DNA from 3 places in the Mesorhizobium sp. WSM4904 genome. Region 3 is predicted to be linked to each of the others. Evidence: riboswitches for the same ligand, from Rfam matches in the RefSeq annotation. Region 3 holds a riboswitch; each other region holds the start of a gene.

Region 1 (9,522 bases), 490 kb from region 3:
CAGCCGCGAGATCGAGGCGGCGACCGCCTCGATCTTCTTCGGCAGGGATTCCAGCGCGAATTTCTGCTTGAACGAGAGTTTCTTCGCCGGGCCCTTCGGAGCGGCTTGCTCGGCCTTTGTCCCAGCGCCTGCGTCAGCGGCTTCGGCCTTCGGCCTCGCCTTGCCATCCTCGAGCTTCGAGCCGCCGCGCTGCGCCAGCATGTCGGAATAGCCGCCGGCATATTCGATCCAACGCCCGCCGCCGTCCGGCGCGATCACGCTGGTGATGGTGCGGTCGAGGAAATCGCGGTCGTGGCTTACCAGGATCACCGTCCCGGCAAAGCCGGCGACCAGTTCCTGCAGCAGCTCAAGCGTCTCCATGTCGAGGTCGTTGGTCGGCTCGTCGAGCACCAGAAGATTCGCCGGCCGCGCCAGCACCCGGGCCAGCAGCAGGCGCGCGCGCTCACCGCCCGAAAGCTCCCGCACCGGCGTGCGAGCCTGCTCCGGCTTGAACAGAAAATCCTTCATGTAGGAGACGACGTGGCGCTGCTCGCCGTTGACCACAAGGTTCTCGCCGCGTCCGTCGGTCAGGTAGTGCGCCAGCGTCTCCTGCGGGTCGACGGCCTCGCGCTTCTGGTCGAGCGTCGCGATCTCCAGATTGACGCCGCGCCGCACCGAGCCATCGTCCGGCGTCAGCTCGCCGGTCAGCATTTTCAGAAGAGTCGTCTTGCCGGCGCCGTTCGGTCCGACCAGGCCGACACGATCGCCGCGCTGGATGCGGGTCGAGAACCCCTTGACCACGGTCAAGTCGCCAAAGCTCTTGTCGATCCCCTTGGCCTCGATCACCAGCTTGCCGGATTCGGCGGCGTCGCTCGCCACCATGGTCGCCGTGCCCTCGGCGCCGCGATGGCTGCGAAAGCGCTGGCGCATGGCCTGCAGCTCGCCGAGGCGGCGCATATTGCGCTTGCGCCTGGCGGTCACGCCATAGCGCAGCCAGTGCTCCTCGCGCACGATCTGGCGGCCGAGCTTGTGCTGCTCGCGCTCCTCCTCTTCCAGCACCTGGTCGCGCCATTCCTCGAAATGCGCGAAGCCTTTGTCCAGCCGCCGGGTCTGGCCGCGGTCGAGCCAGACCGTGGCGCGCGAGACGCGCTCGAGAAAGCGGCGATCGTGCGAGATCAGGATCACGGCCGAAGAGGTGCGGGCAAGCTCCTCTTCCAGCCATTCGATGACCGACAGGTCGAGGTGGTTGGTCGGCTCGTCGAGCAGCAGGATGTCGGGTTCGGGCGCCATGACGCGGGCAAGCGCGGCCCGGCGCGCTTCGCCGCCGGAAAGGTCGCTCGGCCGTTCCTCGCCGGTGAGGCCGAGATGGTCCATCAAATAGGTGGCGCGATGCGGGTCGTCGGCCGGCCCGAGACCAGCCTCGACATAGGCGCGCACGCTGGCGAAGCCATCCATATCGGGCATCTGCGGCAAATAGCGGACCGTCGCCGATGGCTGGCGGAACACCTCGCCGTCCTGCGGCTCGACCAGCCCGGCGGCGATCTTGAGCAGCGTCGACTTGCCCGAACCGTTGCGGCCGACAAGCGCGATCTTCTCGCCGGCGGAAGCGCTCAGCGACGCGCCGTCGAGCAGCGGCGTGCCGCCAAAGGTCAATTTTATGCCGTCGAGATTGAGAAGAGGCGGAGCCATGTCAGCTTTCGGCAAGAGGATAGGGGTGGGCGAGCAGCAGCGCCCGGCCACTCTCGAGCGCGATCTCGAGCCGGCCCTTGACCTCGTTCGATATAGTGAGCGAGGAACCAAACGCCACCTCGACACGGTCGAGCGGCCATTTGGCGCCGGAGACCGTCAGGCCGGCGAGTTCGGAGAAGCCGAGCACCGAGAACAGCGTTCCGTCGGCGTAATCGAAGGCGGCTTTGCCCGGCAGGATGGGGACGCCCTCCTGCGCGCCGCTGGTCAGCAGTACCGTCGTGCCCGCCTCGGCCAGCCGATGCCCAAGCGCCTGATGCAGGAAGGCATGGTCGGCGCGCTTGCCGCCGAAGGCGCCGGCCAGCACCAGGCTGGTGGCGCCGCGCGCGAGCGCCTCGGCGATGGCGAGCTCGCCGTCGGTCATGTCCTTTTCGGCCGGAAAGATCTTGCGCGGCACGGCGGCGAGATCCTCCGGCAGGTTCGGCGGCACCGAATCGAAGTCGCCGACCCATAGCTCCGGTACGAGGCCCAGCATGCGGGCATGACCGATGCCGGCGTCGGCGGCGATGACGCGGGAGCCTTCGATCTGGCGATCGAGCCGAGGCGTGCGGACGAGCTCGCCGCCAAGCAGGATGGTGAATGTTCCCATGGGCGTCGCCCTTACCAGCCCCGCCCGCGAAACGGAAGCCAGGCGCATCCAAACGGATAGCGCTGCGTTCCGAAGTCATCGGATGCCCGGCAAACTTCCGCTTGCGCGCCGCATCGGCCGGGCCTATGTCTCGAAGCGCTCTAACGGGGTGCCGGACGCTGACTTCGCGAACCGGCTGAGAGGCGACAATGCCAACCCGCCGAACCTGATCCGGTTTGTACCGGCGGAGGGATTAGACGTTTCGGACCATCCGACGCCTCAATTCCTTGTCACGCGAACGAAGGAGGCGCCGATGCGCTCACTATTGTCCCAGCTTATCCTCGCAACAGGCCTCGTTTCGCTTTTGGCAGCCGCCGGGCCTGCCGAGGCGAAGGACAAGCTCACCGTCTATACCTATGAAAGCTTCACCGCCGACTGGGGTCCGGGACCCGCGGTGAAGAAGGAATTCGAGGCCGAATGCGGCTGCGATCTCGAATTCGTCTCGGTCGCCGACGGCGTGGCGCTGCTCAACCGCGTCAAGCTGGAGGGCGCCGGCACCAAGGCTGACGTCGTGCTCGGCCTCGACACCAACCTGACCGCGGACGCCAAGGCAAGCGGCCTTTTCGCGCCGCATGGCGCCGTTGCAGATTTGAATGTGCCCGGAGGCTGGAAGGACGACACGTTCGTGCCCTTCGACTACGGCTATTTCGCCGTCGTCTACGACACCGAGAAGCTGAAGACCCCGCCGAAAAGCCTGAAGGAGCTGGTCGAGGGTGGTGCCGCCGACAAGATCGTCATCCAGGATCCGCGCACCTCGACGCCGGGCCTCGGCCTGCTGCTCTGGGTGAAGTCGGTCTATGGCGACAAGGCACCGGAGGCCTGGGCCAAGCTCAAATCCAAGGTGCTCACGGTGACGCCGGGCTGGAGCGAGGCCTACGGCCTGTTCACCAAGGGTGAGGCGCCGATGGTGCTGTCCTACACCACCTCGCCAGCCTACCACATGGTGGCGGAGAACACCGAACGCTACCAGGCCGCGTCCTTCGAGGAGGGCGAGTATCTGCAGATCGAGGTCGCCGGCGTCACGACGACCGGCGCGAAGAACCCGCTGGCGGAAAAGTTCATCGCCTTCATGACCGGACCGAAATTCCAGGACGTCATCCCGGAGACCAACTGGATGTTCCCGGCCGGCAAGACCGACAAGCCGCTCAACCCGGCCTTCGACAAACTGGTGAAGCCGACCAAGACCCTGCTGTTCAGCCCGGAAGAGGTCGCGGCAAACCGCAAGGCCTGGGTGGACGAATGGCTGGCGGCGATGAGCAAGTAGGCGGCTTTGGCTATCTATCGAAGATGATCGCTCTACGGCGCCCCCCTCTGTCCTGCCGGACATCTCCCCCACTTGGGGGGAGATTGGCTGTCATCGGCGATTTCGCCAATTGGCAACGTTGCAGGAATGAGCAGGGCGCCGACGCTGCTGATCTCCCCCCTTGTGGGGGAGATGTCCGGCAGGACAGAGGGGGGCGCGAAGGAACACGGCGTTCGTTAGCTCGAATCCCAATGGTGCAGCGTGCAATCTTCGCCGCGCCCTGACTCCCGCGTCACCGCCGGCATCATCGCCCTTGCGGCAATCGCCATGCTCATCGGCGGCGCCTTCGTCGGGCTCATCCTCGAAGGCGCGCGCGACCCGTCCGGCGCTCTCGTCGCCTTTGACGGCTATCTCCTCCGTGTCGCCCGCTTCACGCTTTGGCAGGCGTTGCTTTCGACATTGCTGTCGGTCGCGCCGGCGCTGCTGGTGGCGCGTGCCCTGTCCCGGCACCCGGAGTTTCCCGGCCGTCGGCTGATCCTGCAGCTCTTCGCCGTGCCGCTGGCGCTGCCGGCCATCGTTGCCGCGCTCGGCGTGTTGGCACTCTACGGCCATGCCGGCTATTTTGCCGGCGCTCTCGGCAGCCTTGGCGGCGGCGAGTGGCCCGGCATCTACGGCCTGTCCGGCATTCTGATCGCGCATGTCTTCTTCAATTTGCCTCTGGCCACGCGTCTGTTCCTGGAGGCGCTCGGCACGGTGCCCGCCGACCAGTGGCGGCTGGCGAGCCAGCTCGGCATGGGGGCCTGGCCGGCGTTGCGGCTGATCGAATGGCCGGCGCTGCGCGCCGCACTGCCGGGCGTCGCCGGACTGGTGTTCATGCTCTGCATCACCTCCTTCACCATCGTGCTGACGCTGGGCGGCGGGCCCGCCGCCACGACGCTGGAGGTCGCGATCTACCAGGCGCTGCGTTTCGATTTCGATCCGGCTAGGGCCGTGGTTCTGACGCTGCTGCAGATCGGTCTGACCTTCGTAGTGGTCACGGCACTGATGCGGCTTGGCGCCAATACGGTCGGCGACGCCAATCTGCCGGTGGCGCCACGCCGCTATCTTTCGGCGGGCAAGGCTGAAACGATGGTGAACGCCGGTCTGATCGCACTTACCTTGCTGTTCGTCGCCGGGCCGATGGCGGCGACCGTGCTGGCCGGCCTGGAGGCCGATCTCGGACGGCTGGCCGGCGAGGAGGCCGTGCGCCGTGCGACGCTCACCAGCGCCGCGCTCTCTTTCCTCTCGGCGCTGCTTTCGGTGGCGCTGTCGCTCTCGCTCATCGCGGCCCGGCGTGCGCTGGCCTTGCGGCGGCGCGCGGGCGGCGCCATGTCGCTGCTCGAACATGCCACCGATACCGGCGCCGGTTTCGTGCTCGTCGTGCCGCCGATCGTGGTCGGCGCCGGCTGGTTCCTGGCCTTGCGCGGCGTCACGGATGTCTTCGCCGTCGCGCCCGTCATGGTCGTCGCCGTCAACGCGGTGATGGCGATGCCCTTCGCCATCCGCGCCGTTCGCCCGGCCTATGACGCGGCGAGCGAGCGTCACGAGCGGCTCTGCCTGGCGCTCGGCATTTACGGCTGGAACCGGCTGCGCCTGGTCGACTGGCCGTCGCTCCGGCGGCCTTTGGCCACCGGCTTCGCCTTCGCCATGGCGCTGTCGCTTGGCGATCTCGGCGTGATCGCGCTGTTCGGCAGCGATTCGGTGCAGACCTTGCCCTATCTCCTGCTCGCGCGCATGGGCAGCTACCGGACCGCCGACGCCGCGGGGCTTGCCTTGCTGCTCGGCCTCGTTTGCCTGATGCTGGTTGTCGCCGCCGACTGGCTCGGGCGGGAAGCAAAGGCATGACGACGAGCAATGGCATAGCGACGGAGACGGCACTGGCCGTCACGCTGGACGATGTTTCGTTCAGCTATGGCGAGGCTTCGTTCCGCTTCGATGCCGAATTCGCCGCCGGCAAGATCACCGCCATCATGGGGCCGAGCGGTTCAGGCAAGTCGACGCTGCTCAATCTGGTCGCCGGCTTCGAGCTGCCCGGCGCCGGCAAGGTGCTGATCGGCGGGATCGATGTCGACGATGCGCCGCCTTCGGCGCGACCGGTATCGATGGTGTTCCAGGAAAACAATCTGTTTGCCCATCTTTCGGTCGAGGGCAATGTCGGGCTCGGCCGCTCGCCGTCGCTCAAGCTCACTGCCGCCGACCGCCACGCGGTCGCGGAGGCGCTGGCGCGGGTTGGCCTTGCCGGCAAGGAGAAGCGGCTGCCGCGCGAGCTTTCCGGCGGCGAGCGGCAGCGCGTCGCACTGGCAAGGGTGCTCCTACGCGATCGTCCGGTGCTTCTGCTCGACGAGCCTTTCGCTTCGCTCGGTCCGGCGCTGCGCGACGACATGCTCGATCTCGTGGCCGGCATCCACGCCGAGCGGCAGATGACCGTGCTTTTCGTCACGCACCAGCCGGAAGATGCCCGCCGCATCGGCGAGAACATGGCGTTTCTGGACGAAGGCATGATCGCCGCGACCGGGCCGGCCGCGGATTTCTTCGACCGCTCTGGTCCGGACGCCTTCCGGCGCTATATCGGCGATCAAGGCGGCAGCGTTGCCGTATCACAACATATTGCCCGGAAGCGGACATAATTTACGCCCAAACCGGCAACGGGTGATCCGGCGTTTGCTTGCCTTGTCCGGGGGAGTGTGGCTAGGTCCGGCCATGCTGGTCCGGGTGGGCCGTGATTTGCCGAAAGATTTCGAAAGGAAGCCGATCTGACGACCGGCGCGGAGAAAGTATGGATGAAGCCGCTGACGCGATTCTTTGCGTTGGCGGGCTTTGCCGTGGCGCTGGCGAGCTGCCAGATGTTCACGCCGCCCGACGTCCAGGAATCCGGCTTCCAGCCCTCGGACAAGCCGATCACGGTCGACAACGTCGTCGCCAACGCCAAGCTCGCCGACATGGCGAAGGCGCAGCATCCGCGGATTCTCGCCACCTATGGCGGCGAATATTCCGATCCGAAGCTCGAGCGCATGGTGGCCAAGGTCGTCGGCAACCTGACCGTGGTGTCGGCCAACCCGACCCAGACCTATCGCATCACCATCCTCAATTCGCCCAACGTCAACGCTTTCGCGCTGCCCGGCGGCTACCTCTACGTGACGCGCGGACTGCTGGCTCTGGCCAACGACTCCTCCGAGCTTGCCGCCGTCATCGCGCATGAGATGGGCCACGTCACCGCGAATCACGGGTTGCAGCGGCAGCAGCTCGAGGCCGAGGAAGGGCTGGCGACCAAGGTCGTTTCCGATGTGCTCGGCGACAGCCCGACCGCCAAGGCAGCACTCATCCGCGGCAAGCTGAGGCTGGCGCAGTTCTCGCGCAACCAGGAACTGCAGGCCGACGCCATCGGCATCAAGTCGATCGGCGAGGCGGGCTACGATCCGTATGCGGCCGGCCGCTTCCTGCAGTCGATGTCGGCCTATACCGATTTCCGCTCGGTCAGCGGCGCCACCGATGCCAGCCTCGACTTCTTGGCCACGCACCCCAACACGCCGCAGCGCATCGAGCTGGCGCAGCGCCTTGCCCGCAACTTCGGCCCGCCCGGCGTCGGCACGCGCGATCGCGATGCCTTCCTCGCCGGCATAGACGGCCTGCTCTACGGCGACACGCCGGAAGAGGGCTACGTGCGCGGCCAGACCTTCATGCATCCCGGCCTCGGCGTGTCGTTCGCGGTGCCGGACGGTTTCGTCATCGACAATTCGGCGGCCGCCGTCACCGCGACCGGACCCGGCGACATCGCCATCCGCTTCGATGGCGTGGCGATCGACAAATCGGTGTCGCTGACGGATTACATCCGCAGCGGCTGGGTCGCCGGGCTGGACGACGCCAGCGTGCGCCAGGAGACGGTCAACGGCAACGAAGCGGCGATGGCGCATGCCAGCGCGCAAGGATGGCAGTTCGATATCGCGGTGATCCGCGCCGGCGGGCAGGTCTACCGGCTGCTGACCGCAGCACCCTCGGCCAGCGCCGCGCTGGAGCCGGTCGCACGTTCGGTCAGCGGTTCCTTCCGCACGCTGAGCGCGGCCGAGAAGGCGGCGCTGAAGCCGCTGCATATCCGGGTGGTCACCGTGCAGCCGGGCCAGAACATGGGCACGCTCGCGGCGCAAATGGTCGGCGTCGACCGCAAGCTCGACCTGTTCCGCGTGCTGAACGCGATGTCGCCGGGCGCGACGGTGTCGGCCGGCGACAAGGTCAAGATCGTCACCGACAAATAGCTTCCGCCAGGAAACGGCTCGGTCTGTCTATTCGGTTGCCCGCGCACGCCGTTGTTGCTGCATCCGTCAGAACAACCCAGTGCTGTCGGAACCGACGGTGCTGCCGGTATCAGAGACGCTGCCGGTGCTGCCCGTGTCGGTGGGGCCGGTGGTGTCTGTGTCGGCGGAGCCTGTGTCGGTAGTGCCAGTGCTGCCCTCAGTGGTGCTGCCTTCAGAGCTGCCACTGCCGCCGCCTTTGGGCTCGGGATGATCGCCGCTACTGCCGCGCCAGGGCGCCGGCCCGGTGTCGTTCTGTATTGGCTTGAGCGGTGTCTCGAAGACCTCCGGCGGCGTCGTTGGCGTCGGTGTGGGGACCAGCTTTATCTTCGTGACTATTTTTCGCACGACCTTGGGCTTGCACACCGCGACCGGCAAGGCGCTGCGGGCGGGAAGACCGAGAATGCTCATGGAATACACGCCTTGCCGATCGATGCCGGCTTTGAGGAAAGCCAAGGCGCGGGCCGGATCGGCGGGCACCCCGTTGCGGCCTTCCTGGAAGATCACCGCGAGATCGTTCATGGCGTTGATGTGCCCCATAGCCGCCGCCTTGAGCAGCAGGTCCAATCCCTTGCCGGTATCGGGCTGGACACCGATACCGTTGAACAGGGCGCGTCCCCACGCGGCCATGGCGTAGGGGTCGCCCTTGTCTGACGCTTGCGAATAGAGGCTGCTGGCCTTCGTCGGATCGACGGCGGTCCCTGTTCCGGACGCCGCGATGTCGCCGAGCTCGAAAACGGCCCGGACATGCCCTTTGTCGGCAGCCTCCTGGATGGCTTTCCTGGCCTCGTCGACCTTGCCGGACGCCAGCAGCGCCCGCCCGAGTTCGTAGCGGAAACGGGTGACACCGGGATAGGTCTTCACCGCTGTCTCGCAGGCTTCGACGGCCCCGCCGCCGATCTCATTCGGCTGCCGGCCGGGGGCGACGCCTTGCAGGTCGAGCGGCGCGCCCGCCGCCTGATCGCAGGGGTCGACACTTGGCGACAGCTTCATCGTCGCCCGCTTGGACGCCTTGCCAGCACTGATCTGAAAGCCGACCTCGACGGGAGCCGCCGAGCCGATCTGGGGCTCGTAGCGCAAATGGTCGATATCATCGGCCATCAGGCTTGATTCGGGAGACAAGGTCCGGTCCGGCAGCGACAGCGTGCCCGTTGCCGGATAGCTTGCGAGCTTCAGGCTGACCGCCGGGTCCTTGGTTGGGAAATCCAGCTTCAGAGGCACCGGGCCGACACCGACCGGGATGCTGACGCCGTGGTTGTCGATGGCTTCGGCGGCACCGGTGATATGGAGCCCGCGCTCCGACGCCGGCTGCGGCTGCTCGACCATGACCTGCTGACCCTCGGGCTCATCGTGGCGCATCAGCACCACCTCGTCGACCAGCGAGGAATTCTCCCACGGAACCTGCTTGCCATTGGTCGCTTTCACGACGTCCCGGCGAACGGCCGCCATGACCGTGCGTATCTCCTGGTTGGGCGCCAGCGCGCGGCGGGAGAAGGCGGACGAGAATGGGCTGAGGGCACCAGTGCCGTCATAGGCGACGGCGCCCGGCTCGGTGGCGAAGGCAATCAGCGTGTTCAGCGAGCTTTTCACCTGCGCAAGGC
Region 2 (9,522 bases), 2.5 Mb from region 3:
CTTGATCGACCAGCTTGCCGGCGACCGTTTGCGAGCGCGGGATGACGAGGCCGGCGTCGGGATCCCAGAGGCCGCCCTGCACCAGATGCTCCTCGATCAGCGGGAACTTCTCCTTGATCTCGGCCGGCTCGATCAGGCGCGCGCGGGTGCCGAAAGCCTTGGCGGAAGCGATCTTGCGCTTGATCTCGTCCATGCGGCCATTATCGCCGACGCGGGCGACTTCGAGGCCGCCGATGCGGGCGTAGTGGCCCATCTTCTCGTAGAAATCGATGGAGTAGAGCGTCGTCCAGCAGGACAGGAAGTCGTGGCTGGTCGTGTAGCAGAAGTCGGAGGCATGCGCGGTCGAGCCGATATCGGTCGGGATGCCCGACTTGTCGATGCCGACGATGTCGTCCCAGCCGCGCTCGATCAGGTGATGGGCGACCGACGCGCCGACGATACCGCCAAGACCGACGATGACGACCTTCGCTTTTTTCGGAAACTCTGCCATTGCCCGCGACTCCAAAGTGGTAAAGCGGGCGGACTATAGGGCCGAGCGGTGGGGTGAATGAAGCCTGTTTGCGACATTGGGAAAAGGCCGAGCGACCCTGACAGCCGAACGCGCCTCGTCCGGGGTGTCTCCGGTGAGGATTTCCTTATGCGCCGGGGCCGAATTCGCGCTCGATACCTCGCACAAGCTTCTCGAAGACAAAACGCTTGCCTTCGCGCACGCTGTCCTCGAGCGGTTTTGCGCCGGCCATATGCGCGGCGATCGCGCTTGCCAGCATGCAGCCCGTCCCGCGCATCGATCCGGCGAGCCTGGGCATGTCGAAGTGGATAGGCTCTCGTCCAGAATTCAACAGGATATCCGTTGATTTGGACCCCGTCGCGTGGCCGCCCTTGATGAGCAGCGCCCGCAGCCCTTCCGTAAGCAATCGCCCTCCCTGCCGCAGCGCATCATCGTCGTCCACAGCCAAATCCGAACCGGTCAGGATCGCCAGCTCGATGAGGTTCGGCGTGGCAAGACGGCAGAGCGGCATGAGATCGCGCTTCAAGGCTCCGATCGCACCCGGCTCCAGCAACTGCCTGCCCGACGAGGAAGCCAGCACCGGATCGAGAACTGTCGGTATCCGCGGATTTTCGCGCAGCACGGCGGCAACCGCCGCGATGACGCGTCCCGTTGAAAGCATGCCGATCTTTATCGCCGACACTTTGTTGGCTCTCAGCGCCGCGCGCATCTGATCGGCAACCAGGCCGGGTTGCATATGGTGGATTGCCGTAACGGATTGGTGTGTCTGCACCGTCACCGCGGTGACGGCAACGCAACTGCGCAAGCCGATTGAAGAGATCGTCTCGATATCGCGCGCAATTCCGGCGCCCCCGCTGGAATCCGACCCGCCGACGACGAGCACGTGCGGGTCTCGGTTCAGCGCCATGGGTCGGTCTTTTCGATCCATTCCCTGCTGCGCGCCTCGGGATCCGGGTTCAAGGTTATGTCCGTCACCACCGCGGCGCTGTCGGCGCCGGCCTCGAAAATGCCATCGAGCCGCTCGGGATTGAGGCCGCCGATGGCTACCAGTGGAGTGGGTGCGACGGCGCCCTTCCAGGCGCGAACCCTTTCGAGCCCCTGCGGCGCCCATTTCATCTTCTTCAGGATGGTCGGATAGACGGGACCCAGCGCGACGTAGTCGGGCCTGGCTGCCATGGCCGTCTGCAGTTCGGCATGATCGTGCGTGCTCAGCCCGAGCCTGATGCCGGCCGTCCGTATCGCCGGGAGGTCGGCAGCCTGCAGATCCTCCTGGCCGAGATGGACGAAGTCGCAGCTCTCCTCGATCGCCAGCCGCCAATAATCGTTGACGATGAGCTGGCAATCGTGCCGTGCGCACAAGGTTTTTGCCTTGCGGATTTCCGCACGCAGCCCGCCCTCGTCCATGTTCTTGATGCGGAGCTGCACCAGCCTGACGCCGAGCGGCACCAGGCGCTCGATCCAGGCGGCGCTGTCGACGATCAGGTAGAAGGGATCGAGCTTCATGAGAAAACCGCCCTGCCAATTGTAGGCGTCGATGGCACGGCGACGTCGCGCGGCTCGAGCAGTCCCGAACCATAGGCCTCGCGGCCGGCATCGACCGCCTTGCTGAAAGCGCGCGCCATGCCCACCGGATCGCCAGCCTTGGCGACCGCCGTGTTGAGGAGCACGGCGTCAAAGCCGAGCTCCATGACGGTTGCCGCGTGCGACGGTCGTCCGAGACCTGCATCGACTATCAACGGCACGTCGGGGAAATGCCCGCGCATCGAGCGCAGCGCCATGATGTTGACCGGCCCGAGCGCCGAGCCGATCGGCGCGCACCACGGCATCAGAACCTTGCAGCCTGCCTCCAGCAGCCGCTCGGCGACGACAAGGTCGTCGGTGGTATAGGGGAACACGCTGAATCCGTCCTCGCAAAGGATGCGCGCGGCCTCGACCAGACCGAACACATCGGGCTGCAGCGTGTCGTGGTTGCCGATCACTTCGAGCTTGATCCAGGACGTGCCGAAGACCTCGCGCGCCATCTTCGCGGTCGTCACGGCTTCCTTGACGGAATGGCAGCCGGCGGTGTTGGGCAGCACCCTCACACCGAGCGAGCGGATCAGCGACCAGAATTGCTCGCCGGCCCTGCCGCCGGCCATTTCCCGGCGCAGCGAAACGGTGACCGCCGAGGTGCCCGACGCCTTGACGGCATCGGCAAGGATCGCCGGCGAAGGATATTGGGCGGTGCCCAGCAGCAGGCGCGAGGCCAATTTTGTCCCGAGAAGATCGAACATCGGTTAGCCTCCCTGCATGGGCGACAGGATTTCGATCCGATCGCCTTCGTTCACCCGCAATTCTGCCCGTTCGGCCGCGGGCACGACATCGCCGTTCAGCGCGGTGGCGAGCCAGCCGCCTTCATAGTCGAGCTCCTTCAAAAGAGCGGCGAGCGTCGTCGCCCTGACCTCAAGCGCTTCGCCATTGACGATCAGCTTCATTTTCAGACTCCAGGTCGGCAGATGAATTGAAAAGAAGGCCGGCAGCCTGCTCGGCCATGGCCGGTGAGAGCAGGAAACCGTGCCGGTAGAGGCCGTTGATCGTGATCGCGCCCTCCTTCCGACGCTTCACCCGCGGCAGATTGTCGGGATAGGCGGGGCGCACACCCACTCCTGTCTCGATGATTTCGGCCTCACCGAACGCTGGATGGAGCGCGTAGGCCGCATTGAGGAGCTCCATCAGCGAACGGGCGGTGATCGGCCCGTCATGGTCGCTTTCGATCATGGTCGCGCCGACCATGAAGTGATGATCGGCCCGCGGCACGACATAGATCGGATGACGCGGATGGAGGAGACGAACCGGCCGGGTGAGCGAGACCTCCCGCGTGTGGAGGATCAGCATCTCGCCGCGCACGCCGCGCAAATCGTCTTCGCCCCGCGCGATGCCCGTGCAGTCGATCACCTGATCGAAGCCGGAAAGGGCCACTTCGTCCACCTCGAAAAGGAAGACGACGCCCATCGCACACAGCTTGCTGGCGAGGGCTTCGAGAACCCGACGGGGATCGAGATGAGCTTCGCCGGCGAAGAACAGGCCCTTGCGGAAGCGACCGGCGAGATCGGGTTCGAGGGCGGCGATCGCCTCTTCGTCGACGGACTCGTGATTACGGGTACGGGCCGCAAAGCGGGCAAGCTCGAAGGCGTCGCGCACATGGGCGACGACGAGAGTGCCGGCCCTCGTCACGAGCCCGGGCAGCACCCTTTCCCACCAGTCGGCCGAAATTCTGCCGAGAGTGACAACCGTCTCTTCGGCGCTTTCGCGTTCGCACCAGGGGGCGAGCATGCCGCCGGCGAGCCAGGAGGCATTGCCGCCTATCTGGCTGCGAATTTCGGCAATGGTGACCGACGCACCCCGCGCGGCCAATTCATGGGCGACGGTGAGGCCTGCCACACCGGCGCCTTTGACAAGGACACGGCGCACGGCTCAGTCCGTCCCCTGATCGTCCTGCGCCAAAGCTTGTTCTTCCGCCCCGGGCGTTTCGACCGGCATGTAGAGATCACCGCCCGCGCGGTATTTCTGCGCCATCGCCGCCATCCCCTCCTTCTGCGCTTCGGCGCGAATGTCGTGGGAGATGCGCATGGAGCAGAATTTCGGTCCGCACATCGAGCAGAAATGCGCCACCTTGTGCGCTTCCTTGGGCAAGGTCTCGTCGTGCATCGAGCGCGCGGTTTCGGGATCGAGCGACAGGTTGAACTGGTCTTCCCAGCGGAATTCGAACCGTGCCCGCGAAAGCGCGTCGTCGCGGATCTTCGCCGCGGGATGCCCCTTGGCGAGGTCGGCGGCGTGCGCCGCGATCTTGTAGGTGATGACGCCGGTCTTGACGTCATTGCGATCCGGCAAGCCGAGATGTTCCTTCGGTGTCACGTAGCAGAGCATGGCCGTGCCGAACCAGCCGATCATGGCGGCGCCGATGCCGGACGTGATGTGGTCATAGCCCGGCGCTATGTCCGTGGTCAGCGGTCCCAGGGTGTAGAAAGGCGCCTCGCCGCAGACGGCGAGCTGCTTGTCCATGTTCTGCTTGATCTTGTGCATGGGAACATGGCCGGGGCCTTCGATCATCACCTGGCAGTCCTTTGCCCAGGCGATCTTCGTCAATTCGCCAAGCGTTTCCAGCTCGGCGAATTGGGCTTGGTCATTGGCATCGGCGATCGAGCCGGGACGAAGGCCGTCGCCGAGCGAGAAAGACACGTCATAGGCTCTGGCGATGTCGCATATCTCCGCGAAATGCTCATAGAGGAAGCTTTCACGGTGATGGTGCAGGCACCATTTCGCCATGATCGAGCCGCCCCTGCTGACGATGCCGGTAACCCGGCCGACGGTGAGCGGGATGTAATGCAGCCGCACGCCGGCATGAATGGTGAAGTAGTCGACGCCCTGCTCGGCCTGCTCGATCAGCGTGTCGCGATAGACTTCCCAACTCAGATCCTCGGCGACACCGCCCACCTTCTCCAGCGCCTGGTAGAGCGGCACCGTGCCGATCGGCACCGGCGAGTTGCGCACGATCCATTCGCGGATGTTGTGGATGTTGCGGCCGGTCGACAGGTCCATGACCGTGTCGGCACCCCAGCGGATCGCCCAGACCATCTTTTCGACCTCTTCGGCCATCGAAGAGGTGACGGCGGAATTGCCGATATTGGCGTTGATCTTCACCAGGAAATTGCGGCCGATGATCATCGGCTCGCTCTCGGGATGGTTGATGTTGGCGGGGATGATCGCGCGGCCGCGCGCCACCTCGTCGCGTACGAATTCCGGTGTGACGAAGTCCGGTATCGATGCGCCGAACGCCTCGCCGTCCCGTTGCAGCCCGCTCCGCTTGATCTCGCGGCCGAGGTTTTCGCGGATGGCAACGAATTCCATTTCGGGCGTGATGATCCCGGCGCGCGCATAGGCAAGCTGCGTTACCGCCTTGCCGGCCTTGGCCCGCAGCGGACGGTTGCGGATCGGAAACTCCCGCGTCAGGCGCTCTCCTGTCGCAAATCCATTGTCCTCCGGCCTGACATGGCGGCCGTCATAGGATTCGACATCGCCACGCGCCACGATCCAGTCTTGCCGAAGGCGGGCAAGCCCCCTCTCGATATCGGTTTCGATTGCGGGGTCGGTATAGGGGCCTGACGGATCGTAGACCGTCACCGGCGGTTCACCGGCAGTCGGGTGAACGGCGATCTCGCGCATCGGCACCCTGATCTGCGGGTGGATGGCGCCGGATTTGTGGATCTTCCGCGACGCCGGCAGCGGTCCAGTCGATACGGTGGGGGTCAGGGCATTCATTTGAGGCTCCTTTGCTCGTTGCATTGGAGACCCAGTTCTGTGCCGGAAGGATGAAAAGACGCTTCGGTCTGCCTGCCTGAGACAGGTCTTCGGGCATGAACGCCCGCAAAGCGCTTGCACCGTCCCTACGCCAGTATGAACTGGATCAGGTTCAACGGGTCACTGCGCCGCAAAAGCCAGCAGTATCTCAGCCCCTTGCCGGGACTCCCCTGGTGAATGGCTTAGGTTGAACGGGCCAGCGCCATCTTGTCAAGCGCGTTTGGCCGGCATTGCGGCTCAACGCCATCGTGCATGGAAGCTCGGTAGCGAAAACTCAGGCGAAAGCCCAAATGTCCTCGGCCTGGAAGCCGACCTGATAGCCTGCGGTCTTGAGCTTGATGACGACCTGGCCGATCTCGGCAGCCGGCAGCGCGCCGACCTCGATCTTGATCATGCCGGGGCGATAGCGCTGGAGGTCGAGCTGGTCGAACACCATTCAGTCGGCGCCTTCGCAATCGACCAGGAAAGCGTCGATATGGGTGATGCGATTGCGGTCGAGCAGCGTCTGCAATGTCTCCGACAGCACCTCGATGTCTTTCAGATGCGGCGCGAACTTGTTGAAGTTGGCGTCCGCCTCGCCCCAGGCGTTCTTGCCGGACATCAGATTGGTGTCGGTGACCGAGGAGCAGCCGATGAACTCGATCGGCAGCGTGCCGGCCTCGAGCGCGGCTGCGTCGAAAGTGTGGACGGTGATGGTGCCCTTTGTCCTGGTCACCGCCACCGGCTCGATGACGAAGCGGCTCGTATCCGGATAGTTGGCGCGCAGCCGCTTCTGGTTGTAGGGGATCGGCTCGACCAGCATCGCCCGAGCACCCTTGATACGGTGCAGCCAAGGCGTCACGTCATCGAACAGCGCGCCGTCGCAAGCCCCGACATTGACCATCTGGAACGGTCGTCCGCCGCCGAACCGCGCCTTGAGCGCCGCCTTGGCCAGGAACTTCGTCCCGTGCAGCGCGGGTCCGCGGTCGAGCAGCCCGGCCGGCAATCCGAGCGACAGCAGAACGCGCGCTAGGTTGGAAGCCGAGCTCATGACTTGTCTCCGGCAACTTGCTGCGCCTCGCGGTGCCGGCCTTGCCTCGCCGAGGTCCACAGCGCCATCAGTGGCGCGGCGAGCATCAGGAAGGGCGGCAGAAGATTGGGGAAATAGATGCGCGTGTCGTGGATCGGGAAGACCGTGAACTTGGCGAGCACGCCGAGCACGAGCGCCGCAAGCAGGATGCCGGCGCGGCGGTCGAACCGGAAGCCTGTACGGTCGAGCCCATACCAGCCCGCGAGCGCGAGCACCGAGATCCCGACCCAGCTGTCTACGGTAATGGCGCGCACCACCGAGGCGGCGAAGGCCTTGAGATAGGCGGCCACCGAGAATGGCGGTTCGAAGCTGTCCATATTGTAGTGCTGCTCGATGCTGGAGAACCACAGATGCGGCCACCAGCCGGGATGCTGGGCCCAGTGCGAGATGGCGAAATAGGCGATGAAGGAGGCGGCGAAACCGGCCAGCGCCCCCCACGCCTTCTGCCGGAATGCCACGAGCAGCACGGCGAAGATGGCGAGGAACACAATGTTGTCCGGCCGTGCCATGAACGCCAGGAAAAGCAGGATAGCCGTCGCTGCCTCGTGTTTGCGGACATAGGCAAACAGCCCGCCGAGGAACAGCGCCGAGCAGAGAAGGTCAGGCGTCGAGGCCCGCGCCGCATCGCCGAAATCGGCCATGATCAGGATGGCGCCGGCGACCGGCGCCAGCGCCAGCGCGCCTTCCGCGCGCAGCCAAATGAGCGTGACGGCGCCGAACAAGAGCACCGAGAAGACCTGCACCAGACGCATCGCTTTAACCGGCGCCACGACATGGCTGAGGCTCGACAGGATTTCGGCATAGAGGAACTTGATCCGGTACATGCCGAGCAGCGAGTGGAAGTCGGCGGCATTCTCCGCCATGTGGTTGCGGAAGCCGCCGCCATCGTCGGTCAGCGTCTTGTAGTCGCCGGCCGACACGCCGGCCTTGATCGTGCTGTAGGCATAATCATGCAGCGCCTGCGGATCGGGATAGCGGCCCTCCTCGGCGATCGCCAGATAAGGCAGCATGTCCCAATTGACGTCGGGCATGAACCAGGCCGTCACGGCGGTCAGCAGGATGTAGAGCGAGAAGGTCGCCGCGCCGATCGGGGCTGCCCATCTCGCGTAAGTCCCCTCGCCCCAGGCAAGACCGGCGCCGGTCAGCCGGTCGAGCGGATTGGCGGGAGCGACGGGTGGCCTGGTCAGCATCGTCTGTCTCAGCGGACCTGGCTTTTCACGAAATCCTTCACGATCGCCACGATGCCGCGCGACAGGAGGCTGTCGAAGGCGTCGACGAAGCGGTCGACATGCTCGCGCTGGCAGATCAGCGGCGGCTCGAGCCGAATGACGTTGCGATTATACTCGGTGAAGGCGACGAGCACGTCGTAGTCGCGCAGCAAGAGCGAGCCGACGAAGCCCGAGAGCGAACCCTTCAGCTTGTCGTCGAGCACACTCACCACAGGACGCAGCACCATCGGCAAGGTCTGCGAGAAATCGTGGAACTCGAGCCCGATCATAAGACCCTTGCCGCGCACACCTTTGATGATCTTCGGATATTTCGCCTTCAGCGTCTGCAGCCGCTGCAAAAGGTAGTCGCCGGTCGACGCAGCATTGTCGATCAGCCCTTCGTCATAGAGCACGTTCAGCGCCTCGATCGCGGTGATGCAGGCCTCGCCCATGCCGCCGAAGGTCGCCATGGCGTGGATCATTGCCGTCTTCGGCGTGCCATAGGCTTTCATGTAGACATCGCGCCTGGCGATCATGGCGCCGACCGCGGCCTTGCCGCCGCCGAGCGATTTCGCCAGCGCCGTCACGTCCGGCACGACGCCGTAGTGCTCGAAGGCGTAGAAACGGCCGGAACGGCCGTAACCGCACTGCACCTCGTCGGCCACCCACAGCACGCCATGCTGGTCGCAAAGCGCGCGCAGCTTTCGCCAGTAGTCGGCCGGCGCCTGGATGATGCCGCCGCCGCCCTGGATGGTTTCCAGCACGATGACGCCGATCTCCGGATCGCTTTTGAACAGGCGTTCGACCGCCGCGATATCGGCGAAGGGCACGCGCACGGCATTGTCCGCCACCTTGAACTCGGCGCGGTAGAGCTGGCCGTCGGTGATCGCCAGCACGCCCTTGGTCTTGCCGTGGAAGGAGTTCTCGGCATAGACGACCTTCGGCCGCTTCGGGCCTGCGGCGCGTTCGGCAAGCTTCACCGCCGCTTCCATGGCCTCCGAGCCGGAGGAGCCGAGGAACACCATGTCGAGATCGCCGGGCGAGCACTTGGCGATGTTGTGCGCGAGCGCCGCCGCATATTGCGACATGAAGGCGATGGCGATCTCCTGGCGCTTCTCCTCCTGGAACTTCTTGCGGGCCTCGAGGATGCGCGGATGGTTGTGGCCGAAGGCCAGCGAGCCGAAGCCGCCGAAGAAGTCGAGGATCTTGCGGCCGTTCTGGTCGATGTAGAACATGCCTTCGGCGCGCTCGATCTTGACCTTGTGGAAGCCGAGCAGCTTCATGAAATGCAGCTGGCCCGGGTTGAGGTGGGCCTTGAACAGGTCCGTGATGCGGGCGACGTCCATCGCCTTGGCCTGCTCGACGCTGATCAGCTCGGGCTTGGCGACGGTGGCGGGCAG
Region 3 (9,522 bases):
CGCGCGATCGTGTCGGCAACTGGCGCTTGGCGGGCGGAGGCGGAGGCGTGGCTGCGTCAGGCAGTCGAACTTGGCCTAGTCGATTCCTCCACTGAAGTGCCGAAGGACTGGAGTGACGTTGTTGACCTGCTTCGGCGCGTGTCGAACAGCAACTCAAGTCTTGCTCGACCAAGCCTGGCCGGCATCGATGTGGTGCTGACGCGTCTGGAAACCCTTCGTGCGTCGGAAACTGAAATCGCCGCGCGACTTACCGAGCATCGTCAGCGCCTGAACGAACTGCGCCGTCTGGTGGAGAGCAGCGAGGCGTACGGCGACGCCATGCGCATCCAACGTGACCGCTTGGACCTTTCCACGTGGCTGAGGGACTTGGCCGACGAGTTCGCCGATCCGTTGGTCGCACTCGGGGACGGCGGCCGCGAGAAGGTCTTGGCCCTTTGCGACAACCTCGGCGGTCTGGAGATCCGACTGCGGACCCACCCTGCGATGTCTAACACGCTTGACAAGGAAATCCTGCGCCAGCGCGGCGCCGCTGAAGCGGTCCTATCTGAGTTGAACGATGTCCGTAGCGAGATAGCGGTGCTGGAACGGGACTCTGACGTCGCCCGAGACGAGGCCAATCGCTTCGATAGGCTTGAGCGCTTCCTCGGTCGATTGGAGCAGGCGTTGCACGTCTACGACCGCGCCGACCAGTCGTCGGATTTGCGGCAGGAACTCACCTCGCTGCAGGCCGATATTGCAACGCTGCAAAAGACGATCTCCGAGGCCGACATCCAGCGCAAGCTATTCAACGCGTTGCACCAAGTCTCCCATCATGCCAATCGGCTGATTCCGCAGCTTGACGCGGAGTGGCCCGAGGCCCCGATTAGGCTGTTGATTGAAGACCTGACCGTCAAGGTGACTAGGGGAACGCGTGAGGACTACCTGTGGGAGATTGGCAGCGGCGCCAATTGGCTCGCGTATCACGTCGCACTAATGCTTGCGCTGCAGCACTACTTCCTGGCCGAACCTCATCACCCAGTCCCTGGTCAGCTGATCTTCGACCAACCTAGCCAAGTCTATTTTCCTAAGCGGGCGGCGGGCGACGAGGGCCCCGACCTCATCGCGTGGAGGGATCAGGACGTGGTCGCCGTCAGGAAGGTCTTTGCGCTCCTAGGCGCTGAGGTCATGGCCGCGAAAGGTCGCCTCCAGATCATCGTGCTGGATCATGCAGATGAGGACGTCTGGGGCAAGCTTCCCGGAGTCAAGTTGATTGAGGAATGGCGTGGACAGGCCCTCGTGCCTCAGGCTTGGATTGCCGCCGCATCTTCCAACGGTGGATAATAATCTGCTGCCAGAGGAGAAGGCATGGCGAACGTGGACGAGATCAACCGTCTGACGGCCCTTGGCTTGAACGTCATCACAGCCATGGATGTCGCGGAAGGAAAACTAGACGAAGCCTTCGAGGTCGCCCGCGCTCAGGAGAAACGCAAGGTCGACATCTGGTGCAAAGGAAGAAAGAACATTCCGGTTGCACTGACTGCGATATGGGACTGCGATCCTGCAAACTTCTATCTCGCGTTCGACGGCGATGATCCCAGCGACCACGCTTCGACGGATTTCATTCTTATCGACGCTGATGTCACTGACGTTGGCGGCAGGCTTACCTACGCCGCCAGCAGGGACAAGGGTCCTTGGCATCAACGTTACAAGAGCAAGAGCTGTGGGATCGCCTACCGATGGCTGCATGGCCGCGGTGTCACACCGCCTTTGCTCGGCGAGTACCAAGGCCAAGTTCACATCGTAGGAGGCATGCACCGCTTCCATCTTGCCAAGCACTATGGGACGACGCGCATGCCATTCCTCGTCCGGAGGGCCGAACTAGCCGCAGTAATGGCGTTGATCCCCTCGGCGACCGACACCGCCAACTCGTAATGGCGGGGACTGCAGAAAAGAAGCGAATGAGTTGCGAACTTACCGGGATCACTCCCCGAAAGCTGACCGACGGCTTCCGGCCCCGTTGCGGCCATTCTTACTCCCGCACTTTGGCTTTTCCAGCGCTAAACCGGCCTTGGGCGATGAATGGAAACGGTCAGATGTTCCCGGTCTGTGCTCGAAAAGTCGCATAAAAGGGCAGACTGGTGTGACGTCCGGAATTATTGGGCCTTTCACGGGTTTACCGGTCCCGAATTATCGGTTGCTGGCGGGCGGGCTATGCGATTGAAAACAGGAGAGTTTTCTGGCTAAGGGTGGGGTTTCAGACTGAGTTTACCAATGCCCTTAATGACGATTAATTCTGGATTGGCATCAGGTGATTGGGTTTGCGCAGAATATAGCCGCCCTTATTGGTAAACCCGCTCACGGTCGACAACGGATTGGTCAACCTAGGACGACAGGATTGGTAAACCGGAGCCGCCCTATCGACGAAGGTCTAGCTTGGCGCATTCACTGTCGCCGGTAGGCAGATATTCGGGCGACAATCGGGACCAGCGTGCGACGCCGCCAAGCGTGAGACACGTCGGCTACGCCGCAAATCGACACGGTTTGACCGGGCGCAATACCGCACCGATCTTCTAATCTCGGCTTAATTCCGGAGAGAGGCAGATAATTCCGGACGCCACACTGATTGGTAACCTAAGGCCACCCACCACGCGGATTGGTAGCCCACAGGAATAGGTTTGGTAACCCTTATCGAGTGAGGGCCGCTCGTACCTTTCGGCGGGTTCGTTTCAGTTCTAAGCCCGGCTTAATTCTGGACAACGACAGATAATTCTGGACGGCACAGTGGAACTCAACGCGTTGTAAGGATGGCATAGAGAAGCAGTAGCCCTCCAGTCTCGCTACTGGAAAAATTCTGGAAAATGGGTCTGCTTGGCTGGACGCAGAACGTTGTGATTATTCAGCCGGCATTTCTGAAGCTTCTCGAACACAAACAGCTTGCCTTCGCGCACGCTATCTTCGAGCGACTTCGCCTTCGCCAGATGCGCCGCAATCGCGCTGGCCAGCATGCAACCTGTTCCGCGCATCGATATAGCAAGGCGCGGCGTGTCGAAGTGGATGGGTTCATGATCGGAGCGTAACAGAATATCGGCCGATCGGGGACCCGACGCGTGCCCACCCTTGATCAGCAGGGCCTGAGGGCCGACGGCCTGCAGTCTTTGTCCTTGTTGGAGCGCACCGTCCTCATCCGAAGCCGGTTCGGAACCAGTAAGGAGCGCCAGTTCAGGAAGGTTGGGCGTGACAATGCAGCAAAGCGGCATCAAATCGCGCTTCATGGCAGCGATAGCGCCTGCTTCCAGAAGTGCGCGGCCTGAGGTGGAGGCCAGCACAGGGTCGAGTACTGCCGGCACTTGCGGAAATTTGCGCAGCACTGCGGCAACGGCAACAATGATCTTGGCAGTCGCCAGCATGCCGATCTTGATTGTGGCTACGTCGTTGGCCTGTAGCGCGGCACACATCTGATTGGCCACCATGCTGGGTGGCGAATGATGGATTTCGATCACGGCGTCGTGCGTTTGCACCGTTAGCGCTGTGACGGCGAGACAGGTGCGCACGCCAACGGCAGAGATCGTCTCGATGTCGCGTGCTATTCCAGCACCCCCGCTGGAATCTGATCCGCCAACGACAAGCACATGCGGTTCTCGTCTCATCGCCATCGGTCCGTCTTTTCGATCCATTCTCGCGTGCGCGCTTCGGGGTCGAAGCTCAACGTGATGTCCGTGACCACTGCGGCGCTGTTGGCGCCGGCCTCAAAGACGCCGTCGAGGCGGTCGGGGTTGAGGCCGCCGATGGCGACCAATGGGATCGGCGCCACCCGCCGCTTCCACTCGCTGATCCGCTCTAGCCCTTGCGGTGCCCACTTCATTTTCTTCAAAGTGGTGGGATAGATCGGACCGAGCGCGACATAGTCGGGCTCGGCAAACATGGCCGTTTCCAGCTCGACATGATCATGCGTGCTCAATCCGAGCCTGACGCCCGCTGCCCGTATCCTCGAGAGGTCGGCCGTTTGCAAATCCTCCTGGCCCAGATGCACGAAATCGCAGCCTTCCTCGATTGCCAGGCGCCAATAATCATTGATGATGAGCTGGCTTTTGTGTTGGACACACCAGGCCTTCGACTTGCGGATCTCCGCGCGCAGCCCGGTTTCATCCATGGTTTTGATGCGAAGCTGAATCAGCTTGACGCCGAGCGGCGCCAACCTTTCGATCCAGGCGGCGCTGTCGACGATCAGGTAGAAGGGATCGAGCTTCATGAAAAAACGGCCCTGCCGACCATCGGTGTCGATGGCACGGCGACGTCGCGCGGTTCGAGCATTCCCGAACTGAACGCCTCACGACCGGCGTCGACCGCCTTACCGAAAGCACGCGCCATGCCGACCGGATCTGCCGCCTTGGCGACCGCTGTGTTCAGGAGCACGGCGTCAAAGCCGAGTTCCATGACGGTGGCCGCGTGCGACGGCCGTCCGAGCCCCGCATCCACAATCAGCGGGACGCCAGGGAAATATCCGCGCATCGAGCGCAGCGCCGTCATGTTGACCGGTCCCAAGGCGGAACCGATCGGTGCGCACCACGGCATCAGGACCTTGCAGCCCGCTTCCAGCAGCCGCTCGGCGACAACGAGATCGTCGGTGGTATAGGGGAATACCGCAAAGCCGTCCTCGCACAGGATGCGGGCGGCTTCAACCAGACCGAACACATCCGGCTGTAGCGTGTCGTGATTGCCGATCACTTCGAGCTTGATCCAGTTGGTGCCGAAGACCTCGCGCGCCATTTTCGCGGTGGTGACGGCTTCCTTGACGGAGAGGCAGCCGGCGGTATTGGGCAGGGTTCTGGCGCCCAGCGAGCGGATCAACGACCAGAATTGTTCGCCGGCCCTACCGCCCGCCATCTCACGCCGCAACGAGACGGTCACCACCGACGTGCCCGATGCCTTGACTGCATCGGCAAGGATGGCCGGCGAAGGATACTGAGCCGTGCCGAGAAGCAGGCGCGACGAAAGCTCGGTTCCATAAAGCTCCAACATGCTAGCCGCCCTGCATGGGCGAGAGGATTTCGATCCGGTCGCCGTCGCTCAACTGGAACTCCGCGCGGTTGGCTTTGTGCACGAGGTCGCTGTTGACGGCGGTGGCGAGCCAATCGCCCTCATAGTCGAGCGCGGCAAGCAACTCGGCCAGCGTGGTGGCGGCAATCTCACGCGCCTCGCCGTTGACCATCAGTTTCATGAGCATGCTCCTTGGTTCTGTCTTGACTGAAAACCAGGTCGGCAGCCTGGCGCGCCATGGCGGGGGCGAGGAGAAAACCGTGACGATAAAGACCGTTGATCGCGATGATCTCACCGTCTGTTTCGACGCGTGGCAAATTGTCGGGAAATGCCGGACGGACACCCACACCGGTTTCAACGATCTCGGCCTCACCAAAGGCCGGATGGAGGGCATGGGCGGCGCCCAGCAGCTCCATCATGGAACGCGCCGTCACCGGTCCGGCGCTCTGGCTTTCAATCATCGTCGCTCCGATCATGAAACGGTGATCGGTGCGCGGCACGGCATAAAGCGGAAAGCGTGGATGAAGCAAACGGACCGGCCGCGACAGCGAGACATCAGGCGTGCGAAGGATCAGCATTTCGCCGCGAACACCGCGCAGCCTGTCATCGGCCGCTGCCATTCCCATGCAGTCTATCTGACGGGCGAATCCCGAAACAGGCCGGGCGTCGCAGCCGAAGTGGAATTTGACACCCATGGTCGCAAGCTTGTCATGAAGTGCCGCCATCGCCGGGCGTGGGTCGAGGTGAGCCTCGTCGGGGAAGAGCAATCCACGCCGGAAGCGGCCGGCGAGGTCGGGTTCCAGGAGCGCAATTTCGTTTTCATCGACGCGCCGATGCCCTGACGTGCGACTGGCGAACCGGTCAAGCTCACCGGCATCACGCGGCGCGGCCACGACCAATGTCCCGGCCCGTGTCACCTGACCCGACAGCACCGCATCCCACCAGTCGGCAGCATCGCGTCCGAGATCCAGCACCGGCTGCTCCGCGCTTTCGCGCTCGCACCATGGCGCCAGCATGCCGCCGGCGAACCACGACGCGTTGCCACCAAGGCCATGCCGCATCTCGGCGACGGTGACCGTCGCGCCGCGGGCGGCGAGTTCGAAAGCGACGGTGAGGCCGGCAACGCCGGCCCCTTTGACGAGCACCCTCATGATGGTTTGGGAGCCTCTGGCACGACCGGTACGCCAGTCTCGTCCGCCTGCATGTAGAGATCGCCGCCCTCCCGGTATTTTGCCGCCATTGCCGCCATGCCTTCCTTCTGGGCCTCGGCACGGATGTCGTGGGAAATGCGCATGGAGCAGAATTTCGGCCCGCACATCGAACAAAAATGTGCCAGCTTGTGCGCCTCCTTGGGCAAGGTCTGGTCGTGGAAGGACCGTGCGGTTTCGGGGTCGAGCGACAGGTTGAACTGGTCCTCCCAGCGGAACTCGAAGCGCGCGCGCGAAAGGGCATCATCCCTGGTTTTCGCTGCCGGATGGCCCTTCGCCAGATCGGCTGCATGGGCGGCTATCTTGTAGGTGATCACGCCAATCTTGACGTCGTTGCGGTCGGGAAGGCCGAGATGCTCTTTCGGCGTGACGTAGCAAAGCATTGCGGTGCCGAACCAGCCTATCATGGCGGCACCTATCCCTGAGGTGATGTGGTCATAGCCCGGCGCGATGTCGGTCGTCAGCGGCCCCAACGTGTAGAACGGCGCCTCACCGCACACTGCGAGCTGCTTGTCCATGTTCTGCTTGATCTTGTGCATGGGGACATGGCCCGGGCCTTCGATCATCACCTGGCAGTCCTTTGCCCAGGCAATCTTGGTGAGTTCTCCAAGTGTTTCCAGTTCGGCGAATTGCGCCGCGTCGTTCGCATCGGCGATTGAACCGGGACGAAGGCCGTCGCCGAGCGAGAAGGAGACGTCATAGGCTCTGGCGATGTCGCAGATCTCCTCGAAATGCTCGTAGAGGAAGCTCTCCCGGTGATGGTGCAGGCACCATTTGGCCATGATCGAGCCGCCGCGCGAGACGATGCCCGTGACCCGGTCGACGGTCAGCGGGATGTAGTGCAGCCGCACGCCGGCGTGGATGGTGAAATAGTCGACGCCTTGCTCGGCCTGCTCGATCAGCGTGTCGCGGTAGACCTCCCAGTTCAGATCCTCGGCGATGCCGTTGACCTTTTCCAGCGCCTGATAGAGCGGCACCGTACCGATCGGCACCGGCGCATTGCGCACGATCCAGTCGCGGATGTTGTGGATGTTGCGGCCGGTCGACAGGTCCATCACCGTGTCCGCGCCCCAGCGGATAGCCCAGACCATTTTTTCGACCTCTTCGGCCATCGACGATGTGACAGCCGAGTTACCGATGTTGGCGTTGATCTTGACCAGAAAATTGCGACCGATGATCATCGGCTCGCTCTCGGGATGATTGATGTTGGCGGGAATGATTGCGCGCCCGCGCGCCACCTCGTCGCGCACGAATTCGGGTGTGACGAAATCTGGGATCGCCGCGCCGAAGGCTTCGCCGTCGCGTTGCAGCTTGCCGCGCATCACCTCGCGGCCGAGATTCTCGCGGATGGCTACGAACTCCATTTCTGGCGTGATGATGCCGGCGCGCGCATAGGCAAGTTGGGTCACCGCCTTGCCCTGCTTGGCCTTGAGCGGCCGATTGCGTATCGGAAATTCCGGTGTCAGGCGCTCGCCGGTGGCGAATCCATTGTCTTCCGGCCGGACGTGGCGGCCGTCATAGGCTTCGACATCGCCACGCGCCGTGACCCATTCGTGGCGAAGCCGGGCAAGGCCTTTTTCGATGCTGGTTTCGACTGATGGATCGGTGTAGGGGCCGGACGGATCGTAGACGGTGACGGGCGGTTCGCCGGCCGTCGGATGGACGGAAATCTCGCGCATCGGCACCCTGATCTGCGGGTAGAGGACGCCGGGCTTGTGGATTTTCCGCGAGGCGGGCAGTGGTCCCGTCGATACGGCGGGGGTGAGGGCATTCATCGTGAGGCTCCTTTGCTCATGCATTGGAGACCCAGTTCTGTGCCGGAAGGATGAAAAGACGCTTCTGTAGACCTGCTGCAACAGGACCTCGGGCGTAAACTCCCGCAAAGCGCTTGCACCGTCCCTACGCCAGTATGAACTGGATCAGGTTCAACGGGTCACTGCGCCGCGAAAGCCAGCAGTATCTCAGCCCCTTGCCGGGACTCCCCTGGTGAATGCCTTAGGTTGAACGGGCTGACGCTATCTTGTCAAGCGCATTCGGGCGCCTTCGGCCGGTGGCGACGACCGGCGGCCAGCCGGGCGGAGAGCTCGCGCATGCATCGGGGACAAGTCACGCCCCGTAGACCGGGGCTGAATGGCCAAAGCCTCATTCGCTTCGTGAAGGATGGAGAAACTGTATTGGCCATGTGCGCGTATCGACCAAGTAGCTCAGGCGGTCACGGATGTGGTTATTCTGGTCGAAGGTGACGAACGGCCTTGGGGGTCACCTCCTTTAGGATTCAGAGGTTGGAAGACGGCTTCTCGCGATCACGGCCATCAGGAAATACCTGTCTTCGGCTCAACCTCGACATGGCGTCCGATCGACCGCAGATATACAGCTATCTCGTTCATGAGATGATCGCGTTCGCCGTAGATTTCAGCAATCCTACGCAGCTGTGGCTCGACGGCCCTCCGTTGCGCTGGCGTGAAATCAGCATCGCCAAAGACGTATCCCAAGTTGCCAATCGCGCAAATTTTGCAGCCGGCGTCCACAACTGCTTGTACGAATGCCGGAATGTCTTTTTCTTGCATGGTCTTCATGTCGAACCTCTCGTGAATGGCGTGCTTGCGCCCCAATCTGCCTTTTCAGCGTGTCCTCTGGGCGGCGCAAGCCCTGAGCGTGACTGTGCACGGGCAACCTCGACTATCCCATCTGCCACGCTCTTTAGAATCGGTGGGGTCTGGTGATCGCAGGCTGGGCCACTCAAAAGCCTGCAAGAAGAAAGTCATGGCGACCATTGCTCAAGATCGCAAGGGTGCGTGCAAGACCTTCCGTTGGCAGTCATGCACGCTCGCTCAGAGATAGTCCGGCCGCGGAAATTCTCCCTTATTCGTAAGAAAGCTCATTGAGCAACTGGGCATTGAGCAACTGGGTCTCACGTCACGGGTCTCGTGTGCTTCACAGCCGAAAAATAGCCGCCGTGGCAATTCTCGAAAAGTGCAGGCTACCTCGTTAAGGACACTGCGGATGATCGTTCGCGCTTGGCAAAAGCGAACGGATTAGTCTATGGCTCTCGGCAGGGGGGCGAGTTATGCGGCGGGTGCGAATCCTTCAAGTAGGCGATATTCACTATCCGGACTGGCATCCTTCCTCTAGCAACATCGATGCCAAGGATAGCAAGTTCGCTCCGAAAATAACGCAGAAGCTACGCGCGTCTTCGCTGCGTGCCGTCTTGACGAAACTTCGGCGGCTGACGACTTCGAAGCCCTTGGATTCGATCGCCTTCATGGGGGATTTCACGAGCCGTGGCGACAAGACCTTC

The links. Region 3 has a riboswitch for thiamine pyrophosphate ahead of thiC (phosphomethylpyrimidine synthase ThiC). Riboswitches for the same ligand answer to the same signal wherever they lie in the genome.
Region 1: linked by a shared signal. The riboswitch ahead of thiB (thiamine ABC transporter substrate binding subunit) and the one ahead of thiC (phosphomethylpyrimidine synthase ThiC) in region 3 are both predicted to bind thiamine pyrophosphate.
Region 2: linked by a shared signal. The riboswitch ahead of thiC (phosphomethylpyrimidine synthase ThiC) and the one ahead of thiC (phosphomethylpyrimidine synthase ThiC) in region 3 are both predicted to bind thiamine pyrophosphate.

The regions. Positions count from the first base shown of each region.
Region 1 covers NZ_CP121354.1:1,707,875-1,717,396, forward strand. Annotated here, with positions in the region: gene QAZ47_RS08025 (ABC-F family ATP-binding cassette domain-containing protein) at 1-1,668, opposite strand, end outside; gene QAZ47_RS08030 (thiamine diphosphokinase) at 1,670-2,314, opposite strand; TPP riboswitch at 2,449-2,563, shown strand; gene thiB (thiamine ABC transporter substrate binding subunit) at 2,607-3,617, shown strand; gene thiP (thiamine/thiamine pyrophosphate ABC transporter permease) at 3,858-5,480, shown strand; gene thiQ (thiamine ABC transporter ATP-binding protein) at 5,477-6,262, shown strand; gene QAZ47_RS08050 (M48 family metalloprotease) at 6,416-7,885, shown strand; gene QAZ47_RS08055 (caspase family protein) at 7,952-9,522, opposite strand, start outside.
Region 2 covers NZ_CP121354.1:3,668,430-3,677,951, reverse strand. Annotated here, with positions in the region: gene QAZ47_RS17495 (FAD-dependent oxidoreductase) at 1-490, opposite strand, end outside; gene QAZ47_RS17490 (hydroxymethylpyrimidine/phosphomethylpyrimidine kinase) at 636-1,415, opposite strand; gene QAZ47_RS17485 (thiamine phosphate synthase) at 1,406-2,011, opposite strand; gene QAZ47_RS17480 (thiazole synthase) at 2,008-2,781, opposite strand; gene thiS (sulfur carrier protein ThiS) at 2,785-2,982, opposite strand; gene thiO (glycine oxidase ThiO) at 2,951-3,928, opposite strand; gene thiC (phosphomethylpyrimidine synthase ThiC) at 3,962-5,806, opposite strand; TPP riboswitch at 5,911-6,027, opposite strand; partial or broken gene QAZ47_RS17455 (FkbM family methyltransferase) at 6,120-6,875, opposite strand; gene QAZ47_RS17450 (hypothetical protein) at 6,872-8,104, opposite strand; gene QAZ47_RS17445 (aspartate aminotransferase family protein) at 8,113-9,522, opposite strand, start outside.
Region 3 covers NZ_CP121354.1:1,213,707-1,223,228, forward strand. Annotated here, with positions in the region: gene QAZ47_RS05730 (DUF3732 domain-containing protein) at 1-1,320, shown strand, start outside; gene QAZ47_RS05735 (hypothetical protein) at 1,345-1,911, shown strand; gene QAZ47_RS05740 (hydroxymethylpyrimidine/phosphomethylpyrimidine kinase) at 2,817-3,632, opposite strand; gene QAZ47_RS05745 (thiamine phosphate synthase) at 3,623-4,228, opposite strand; gene QAZ47_RS05750 (thiazole synthase) at 4,225-4,998, opposite strand; gene thiS (sulfur carrier protein ThiS) at 5,000-5,197, opposite strand; gene thiO (glycine oxidase ThiO) at 5,166-6,167, opposite strand; gene thiC (phosphomethylpyrimidine synthase ThiC) at 6,164-7,999, opposite strand; TPP riboswitch at 8,103-8,219, opposite strand; gene QAZ47_RS05770 (hypothetical protein) at 8,537-8,800, opposite strand; gene QAZ47_RS05775 (metallophosphoesterase) at 9,292-9,522, shown strand, end outside.